2 regions of the Paenibacillus albicereus genome follow, and region 1 is predicted to be linked to the other one. Evidence: predicted binding sites of a transcription regulator. Region 1 holds the regulator's gene; the other holds the start of a gene.
The links. The regulator Rex, encoded in region 1, represses fermentation and respiration genes when NADH is low (regulators of the CRP and FNR family bind a similar motif). The targets are predictions, from matches to a motif close to TTGTGAAATATTTCACAA.
Positions count from the first base shown of each region.

Region 2: the regulator Rex is predicted to act here: its motif matches at 2,271-2,288, upstream of HGI30_RS17230 (cytochrome ubiquinol oxidase subunit I).

Region 1 covers NZ_CP051428.1:2,337,399-2,342,056, reverse strand. The annotation lists gene HGI30_RS10325 (amidohydrolase) at 1-631, opposite strand, end outside; gene HGI30_RS10320 (redox-sensing transcriptional repressor Rex) at 606-1,268, opposite strand; gene dinG (ATP-dependent DNA helicase DinG) at 1,265-4,132, opposite strand; gene HGI30_RS10310 (tetratricopeptide repeat protein) at 4,156-4,658, opposite strand, start outside.
Region 2 covers NZ_CP051428.1:3,821,337-3,825,994, forward strand. The annotation lists gene HGI30_RS17225 (cytochrome d ubiquinol oxidase subunit II) at 1-869, opposite strand, end outside; gene HGI30_RS17230 (cytochrome ubiquinol oxidase subunit I) at 866-2,224, opposite strand; gene HGI30_RS17235 (diguanylate cyclase domain-containing protein) at 2,557-4,658, opposite strand, start outside.

The DNA of each region.
Region 1 (4,658 bases):
GCAGGTCGAGGTCATGCGCCGCCTGCACGAACGACTCGATGAACGCCGGCGGGCATGTATAAGGCGCATGAGGGCTCATCATCGTCATGATGCGGCCGTCCGCGGCGCCGTTCCAGTCCTTGGCGAACTGGACCGCTTCCGCCAGCTTCTCGCGCTGCACCTCTTCCGGACAGAGTCCGATCGCGCCGCGCATCAGCACCCCGCGCATGCCGGACTGCTCGACGACCCGGGCGACCTGGTCCATCCGGTCGTACATGTCGACGAACGTCGTCGTGCCGCTCTTGAGCATCTCCAGCACGGCCAGCGATGTCCCCCACTTGACATCGGCGTCCGTGAATTTCGCCTCCATCGGCCACATGTAGTCCTGCAGCCAGGTCTGCAGCGCCTCGTCGTCCGAGTAGCCGCGCAGCAGCGACATCGCCGCATGGCCGTGGGTGTTGATGAGTCCCGGCATATAGATGCGGCGGCTGCCGTCGATCCGGACGGCGATGTCGTCGGCATCCTGCGGACGCTCCTCCCCGATATAGGCGATCCGGTCGCCGTCGACGACCATATGCCCGCGCACGACCGGCTGGGCTTCGTCCATCGTGACGAAGGTTCCGTTCTCAATCCACCATTTGCTCATGTTCATCCGTCCCGTCCTTATCCATGTAATAGGCCAAGCTCAGCAGCTGCGTCGTGAAGTCGGCGTAATGGATCCGGACCTTGTCCGGAGCCTTGAGCACGACCGGCGCGAAGTTGAGGATGCCCGTCACGCCCGCTTCGATGAACCGGTCGGCGACATTCTGCGCTTCTGCGGCCGGCACCGTGATGATGCCGATCTGGATGCCGTCCTCTCGCACCTTTTCTTGAAGAAGCTCGATCGGCAGCACCTCGAGCCGGTTGATGCGCTTGCCGATCTTGGCCGGGCTCGCGTCGAACACGGCCGTGATCTTCATGTTGTCCTTGACGTAGCTGCTGTAGTTGCACAGCGCGTGGCCGAGGTTGCCCGCCCCTGCGAGCGCGACCTTCATCGGCTGGTCGAGCTTGAGGATGCCGCGGATCTTCTCGATCAGATAGTTGACGTCGTAGCCGACGCCCTTGCGTCCGAATTCGCCGAAGTAGGCCAGATCCTTGCGGATCTGGGCGGGATTGAGATCGAGCTTGCGCCCGAGCTCCTGGCTGCTCACGGTCTGCACGTCGCGCACATGCAGGTCGTTCAGCACCTGCAGATAGACCGGCAGCCTCCGCACGACGGCCTCGGATATCGGTTTGCCCTGCTTGCTCATGGCTGCTCGGCCTCCTTCGGTTCGTTTTGCAGCCACTCCCTCATGCGGGAGGTGAACTGCTCGGCATGCATCGTTTCAATTTTAGGCCCTGGCAGCGAATAGAGGAAGTGCTTTCCGTAAAACGTGTCGATGACGCGCGTATCGTACAGCAGCACGATGCCCTTGTCGCGGGTGGTGCGGATGAGCCGGCCGAAGCCCTGCTTGAAGCGGATGACCGCCTGCGGCACCGACAGCTTCATGAACGGGTTCTGTCCCGCCTCCTGCAGCAGCTCCGCCTTGGCCTCCTGCAGCGGATGGTTCGGCGGCTGGAACGGCAGCCTCACGATCGCGAGGCAGACGAGCGCGTCGCCGGGAATGTCCACGCCTTCCCAGAAGCTGCTCGTCCCGAGCAGCACCGAAGCCGGCTGCTGGCGGAACAGCCGCGTCAGCTTGCTGCGGTTGCTGCTGTCCACGCCTTGGCCGAGCACCTGGATGCCCGCTCCGGCAAGCGCTTCGCGCAGCGGTTCGTAGACTTCCTTGAGCATCCTGTAGCTGGTGAACAGCACGAGCATCCGACCGCCCGTCTCGATCGCCGACGCGGCCAGCGAGCCGACCAGCTTGGCCAAGTAGGCCGGATCGGCCGCGGCTCCCTTCACCTTGGGGAAATCCCTCGGGATCATGACGAGCGCCTGCGAGCGGTACTGGAACGGCGACGGCAGCTGCACCGTGCGCGCCCGGCGCTCGTCGCCGAGGCCCAGTCCGAGCTGCTCGGCCGCGTATTGGAACGTCTTGCCGACGGTGAGCGTCGCCGACGTGATGACGACGCTTTTCTTGCTGTCGAAAAAATGCTCCTTGATCTGCGCGCTTACGTCGGCCGGCACCGTATGGAGCTGCACGCTCTTCGTCCTCGCGCTCTGATACGACTCGATCCAGTACACCATCTCCGGCTTGTCCGCGCGCACGAACACCTTGAGCTCGTCGCGGATCCGCCCGGCGTCCTTGACGGCCCCGGCCAGATCCGTAATCATGCCTTGCAGCGACAGGTCGTCGAGCTTGTCCTTCATGTCCGAGCTCATCTTGTCCAGCACCTTGACGACTTGGTTCATTTCCTTGAAAAACAGCGACTCCTCGAACTCGATCGCTTCCCATGCCTTCGGGAGCGCTCCCGGCTTGAGCCGCAGGATCGTCTGTCCCGCCTCGGCCGCGCCGCCTCCGGCGCTCGGCGATGCGAGCGCCTGCAGCAGCTCGAACAGCTTTTCCCACGTATCCTTGAGCGAGCCGAAGCGCGGGATGACCTCGTCGAGCTGCTCGGTCCATTTGGACACCTCGTCGGCATCCTCGCCCTGGATCTGCATCCGCAGCTGGGGCAGCAGGCCGTTCCTCGAGTCCTTGGCCAGACGGTTCGCCAGATTCAAGAAGCCGTAGAAGCCGAGCTGCTGGCCCAGATGCTTGCCGGCAACTTCTTCGAGCTGATGGCCCTCGTCGATGACGAGATAGTCGTAGGACGGCAGCAGCCGGTGGTCGGCGCGGATGTCGGTGAACAGCAGCGAGTGGTTCGTGATGACGACGTCGGCGAGATTGGACTCCTGCTTGGCCCGGTGGTAGAAGCAGCGCTTGAACCAAGGACAGGCGCGGTTGAGGCAGGAATCGGCGTCGCTCGAGACCGAATTCCAGAACTCCGCTCCACGGTTGCCGAAGCTCAGCTCCTCCTGGTCGCCCGTCTCCGTCTCGCCGAGCCAGACGAGCATCTGCGAAGCGGTCTGGCGCTCTTCTCCGCCCGCGGCCAGCTCCAGCGTCTGCAGCCGCGTCTCGAACTTGCGCAGGCACATGTAGTTGCCCCGGCCCTTGAAGACGCTCGCGCGGAACTTGAACGGCAGCACGTCGCGCAGCAGCGGCAGGTCGCGTTGGCGAAGCTGCTCCTGCAGATTGATCGTGTGCGTGCTTATGACGATCTTGCGCTCGTTTTTGATTCCGAAATAGAGCGAAGGAATGAGATAGCCGAGCGATTTGCCCGTACCGGTGCCCGCCTCGATCAGCAGATGCCGGTTGTTCTCGAAGGCGTCGTTGACCTCCCGGAACATCGACGTCTGCGCCTCGCGCTCCTCGTAGTCGGGGAACAGCGTCTCGAAGCCCGTCTTGACCATCTCCAAGTAATCCTCGAAGCTGGCGTCCGTGAGCGGATTAGAGGCATCCTCCTCGCGGGCGGGCTCCTCCTCCGTCCAGTCGCCGGCCTTCATCGCCACGCCCCGATAGTACTTGTGGGATTCCGTGTCGAGCGCGGAGCGCAGCTGCTTGGCCTCAAGCTCCAGCGACAGCATCCAGCCGAGGTCGCCGTCCTGGATGAAGGACGCCAGATGCTGCACCGTCAGCAGCGGCAGCTCCCGGAGCTTCTTCAGGCATTCCGAAAACAGGATCGCCGTCGCCATCGCGTCGCTGTCCGCCCGGTGATGCTGGTCGTGACGGATGCCGAACTGCTCCGAGACGGCCCCGAGCTGGTACGACGGGAGCGACGGGAACAGCATGCGCAGCAGCTCGACCGTATCGAGCCTGCGGCCGGTGAACGGCGAATAGCCGGCGCGGTCGAGCGCCATATTAAGGAAGCCGGCGTCAAAGCCGACGTTATGCCCGACCAGCACCGCATCATTCAGCAGCGGAATGAGCTCCAGCAGCAGGTCGTCCGGCTCCGGAGCGTCCCGCACCATTTCGTCGTCGATGCCTGTCAGCTGGGTGATGAAGGCGGGGATCGGGATGCTTGGACGCACGAAAGAGTTCAGTGTCTGCACGACATTGAACTCTTCGTCCATCAGCACGAGGCCGATTTGTATGAGATCATCTTCCGAGGCGTTCGTCCCGGTCGTTTCCACGTCGAGTACCGCATAATTCATTGACTGCCGATCTTCCTCTCCGATCAAGTCAGCTCCGCGCTTCCGAAATAAAGGGATAATGGCCCTTGCGCCTGATTAAGGCATGACTTGAGGTTGATAGCGGGATCCTCGAAGCTCGGATCCATCTTGAGTGCCTGGCGGAACAGCCGCTCCGCAAGCTCCATGTTCAGCCGCACCGCCTGGATGCAGCCGAGGGCGTTGAAGCTGATCGCCTGCCAGCGCGGATGCTCCGACAGCGTGGCGAGCAGCTTGAAGTGCAGCTCGGCATCGCTCCACTGCTTCGTGTGCATGAGCGACATCGCCAGGTACAGCCGCGCCAGATTGAATTCCGGCGCGAGCCACACCGCTTCCTGGAACTGGCCGATCGCCTGCGGGAACATGAACAGGTTGAAATAGCCTTGGCCTTTGGCGACGCAGGCGGCGATCTCCTCGTCCGTGGCCGGACGGGGCGCATCCGCCGCCGCATGTCCCCAGGCGGTCGGGGGATATCCGCCTCCTCCGTACGCAGGCGAGCCGCCAAGCTCCG
Region 2 (4,658 bases), 1.5 Mb from region 1:
ATGTAGGGATCGAGAATGTAAGGATATTGCCCGATGCCATAAGCGAAGAAGGCACAGAAAAATTGCAGCATGACGCAGATGAAGGCCAGTCCATAGCGGCGTCCATGGTAGAGCAGCCACATCGCGACCATGAAGAAGGCGACGGAAAGCGCCAGAAGCCACCACAGGTCCATCATATTTTGAAAATGCCGATCGTTGTGTTGGCCGATGTAGATGAAAGCCGTGAGAGCGACGATGATCGTGGGCGTGCTCCAAAACAGGGCATAGGTCCTCATCAATGCCAGTGCAGGCTTGTCCTCGGCGCGGGAAGCGTAGAAGGCCAGGAAGGTGCCGCTGATGAACAAGACCGATACGATCGCCAGTCCGACAATGCTCCAGGACAGCGGGCTTGAAAGCAAGGCCCAGTAATCCAGGGAAACGGTCTCGCCCTGCTTGAGGATGAAGCCGCCCTCGGAGAGCGTCAGCGCGACCGACAAGGAAGCCGGTATGAACAAGCCCGTCGCGCCATATAAAAACAGGAACACAAGGTTCTTTTTCGAGCCGTAATTCTCGAACGCATAGAACGAGCCGCGTATGGCGAGCAGAATGACCGCGATGCTCCCTGGAACGAGGAGCGCGGACCCGTAATAATAGGCCGTATCCGGAAAAAATCCTACGATCCCGATGTAGAAGAAGACGAAGAAGACATTGGTAATTTCCCATACCGGGGAGAGATACCGGGAAATCAATCGATTGATGAGATGATCCTGCTTCGTCAAGCGTGCGTAGAAGGCGAAGAAGCCGGCTCCGAAATCAATCGAGGCCACGATGAGATAGCCGTACAGGAACAGCCAGAGCACCGAGATGCCGATCAGTTCGTAACTCATCATGCGGGCTCACCCTTTTCCGTTTTCTTGTCCTTTCCGATCCCCTTCTCCAGCTCGGTTTCGACCGGATTCAGGCGGAACAAGCGCCTCAACACGAGCACGCAAGTCGTTCCCAGCAAGAGGTACAGAAGGAGGAACAGGAAGAATAGGAGCCGCACTTGGGGGGATGAGGTAGCGGCTTCCTCCACGGTCATGTAGCCTCGGATGATCCATGGCTGCCGTCCGAGCTCGGCATAGAACCAGCCCAACTCGACCCCGACGAATGCAAGCGGCGCTCCCAATGCGATGGCGCGAAGCATCCATTTGTTGAGCTCGTTGCGCTTTTTCCAGAAGACAAAAAGGAAGTACAAGAACGAAAGGGCCAACAGCGTGAACCCGATACCGACCATCAGATCAAACAAATAATGGACCAGCAGCGGCGGCCATTCCTCCTGCGGGAACTCCTCCAGCCCCTTCACCTCCGCATTGAAGTCTCCAAACGCCAGGAAGCTGAGAAAATTGGGCAGATGGAGGGCTCCTATGATCTCGTTCTCTGCGTTCAGCCAGCCCATGAGAACGAGATCCGCGCCTTTTTCGGTCTCAAAATGCCACTCTGCAGCGGCCAGCTTCTCCGGCTGATGCTCGGCCAGAAACTTGGCGGATACGTCTCCGGCCAATGCGTTCAGCAGGCCGAACAGCAGCAGGACACCCATCATCAGGTTCAAGGCTTTTCGGTGATAGGCGGTGACGCCTTTTTTCAGCATCGTAAAGGCCGCGATCCCGGCCAACAGGGCCGCCCCCGTCAAATAGGCCGAGCTCAAGACATGGAATACCTTGGAGAAGCTCGCCTCGTTCATCATCGCTTGCACCGGGTCTACCGCCGTGAAGACGCCCCCGTCCATCAAAAAGCCTTCCGGCTGATTCATGAAGCCGTTGACGGTCGTGATGAACACCGCGGACATGCCGGCCCCGATTACGATCGGAATCGTCAGCAGCCAATGGGTATACGGATTTTTGAACCGATCCCAGGTATAGAGATAGATGCCGAGGAAAATGGCTTCGAAAAAGAAAGCGAAAACTTCCAGAAATAGCGGCAGCGCGATGACATTTCCCGCCAGCTTCATGAAATTCGGCCACACCAGGGCCAACTGGAGGGAAATCGCCGTGCCTGTCACGACCCCGACCGCCACGGAGATGACGAACCCTCGCGACCATCTCTTCGCCATCAAGATATAATGGGGGTCCTTCTTGCGTATGCCGACGAATTCCGCAATGGCAATCATCAGCGGAACCCCGACACCAATCGTGGCAAAAATAGCGTGAAACGCAAGCGTCATTCCTGTCACCAGCTTGCTCCACAGTACCGTATCGATCGCCATCCTTCACGGCCTCCTTTCAACCTCTGTCCAAACGATTGCCATCCATATGAGCTTTTTTTCACAAAGTCACGGTCCATGTCCTGCATGATGAACGGGGGAGTTAAGCCAAGTATAGCTCCATCCATTCGCATTGCAATCACGGTCACCTGTTCGTCTTTAAACGTTCAACAAAGAATCAACTCTTTTGGACAACTAAGTGAACATGACCGAAACCACCCGAACGGGCTATTGCTTCTTGAAATGGAACGCAAAAAAACCGCTTTGGACAAAGCGGTTTGGATAATCGATATCGGAGAGGCGCGCAATGCGGGCAGAGAGGCAAGCCAGACGGCCTAGTCCGCGGAAGCGCCCTCGCCACGGCTCTCGCCCGCCGCCTTGGCCTGACGCAGCGCATCCTGGGCCGCCCCCAGCAGCCATGCCGGCGCCTCGCCGTCCGCCGGACGCGCCGTGGCCGTGCCGGTGCCGACGGTGATGAAGCCGGAGCTCGCGCCGTCGCGCGGAATCTGCAGCGACAGCACGCTGCTGCGGATCTCCTCGGCGAGCCGTGCCGCCGCATCCGCATCGCTGCGCAGCTTCAGGACGAACGTATCCGCCGTCATCCGCGCCAAGTAGGCGCCATGCTGACGGGCGATGACGCCGAGAGCGTCGGCCACCCATTGCAGGCACAGGTCGCCTCCGCGCAGTCCGTGCAGCGCGTTGTACGCCCTGAAGTCGTCGATGTCGACGAGCAGCAGCGACAGCGGCTCGCCGGCAAGCTCCGCATCGCTCCAGTCGGCTTCCAGATCCCGCTCGAACGTCAGCCGGCTCGGCAGGTCGGTGAGCGAATCGCTCGTCACGTAGCTTGCCAGCTGGCTCGCGCTATGCGAGAAGTTCTCCTTCTGCTCCGGCTCCGCCTTCACTTCCTTGGCGACGACCATCACGGACGGCTCGCCGCCGTGGATGACGGAGGCCAGCGACAGGTCCAGCTCGACCGGGCTGCCGACCTTGGGCACGAACATGCCTCGGTACGCATCCAGCAGGGCGGCATTTTGGCTCAGGCTGTCCAGCCGCTTGCCGAGCGCGCTTCGCGCGCGCTCCTCGTGGAACTCGAGGATGCGGCAGCCGACCAGCTCCAGGGCGGATTCGCAGCCGAGCAGCTCTCCCGCCTGATGGTTCGCATAGACGATGCGTCCGTCCGTTACGGTCAGGAACGGGACGGGGGAATACTCCATCAGCTGCAGGTAACGGTTCTCGTTGTCGCGCAGAACGCGCGCGTTCTGCAGCGCCTGCTCCTCGGCCTGCGCCAGCTGATGCTCCGTCTCCCGCTGCACGATCGACTTCAGCTCCTGCAGCGCGCTCAGCTCCGATTCCTTCCAGGCGACCGACTTGCCCTTCACGACCTCTCGCCACTTCTCGAACGACTTGCGCGGCGACAGCCGCACGCCGTCGTCGCTCTGGATGACCGCCTTGGCGGGGTCGCCCGCCCACTCGACGATCTGGAGCTGCTCCGGACGGAACCACAGGATATAATGCTGCATCCCCGGCGAGAGCGCCAGGAACACCGCTCCCGAAGCCTTGTCCGCATATGCGGCGGCAGGCGCGTAGTCCTGGCCGAGCTTGGACGTATGGAACGCGTAATCGACCGACTGAGCTCCCATCCAGCCCGCCAGCTTGCGAATCTGCGAGGCCGCCGGCGTCGTGCCGAACAGCTGCAGCTTGTCGCGGAAGCAGACGGCCATGCCGCTTGCTCCGAGCAGGTCCATCAGCTGCTGCTGGCTTTGCTCGACCTTCTGCATCGTCCGCAGCGCATTGCCCGAGAACAGCCCCGCCAGCTTGCCCGCCGCCGAACGGATGCCGAGCGTCTGCTCGTACTCGTCAAGCTGCTGGCGCTGATACAGCTCGTTGGAGAAGAACGTGCCGAGGAAGTTGCACAGATTGCGCACCCGATGAGGGACGTACTTGGGCGCGTAATGGTGGCAGGTGATGAGGCCCCACAGCTCCCCTTCGCGGATGAGCGAGATCGTGGTCGTCGCCGCCACGCCCATGTTCTGCAAGTACTCGATGTGCAGAGGCGAGACGCTGCGCAGCGACGACAGGCTCAGGTTGAGCGGCCTGCCGGTCAGCGGCTGCACCGTCGGCACGATGGCCGAAGGCTCGTAGCCGACGTCGACGATCGTCCTCAGCCAGTTGCGCAAGTACAGCGCCCTCGCCTGCTTCGGAATGTCTGAAGCCGGATAGTGATGCCCGAGAAACGGCTCCAGCCCTTCCTCCTTGGCCTCGGCGATGACCTTGCCGTTCCATTCGTCGTCGAATTCGTAGATCATGACCCGGTCGTAGCCGAGCATCTCCTTGACCTGGTCCGCCGCCGCCTGGCTGGCCTCGATCCGGCTGGACGCCCGCTTGATGCGGGAGAAGAACGTGTTGATCCACTGAAAATCGTGGAGGGACGGTCCGA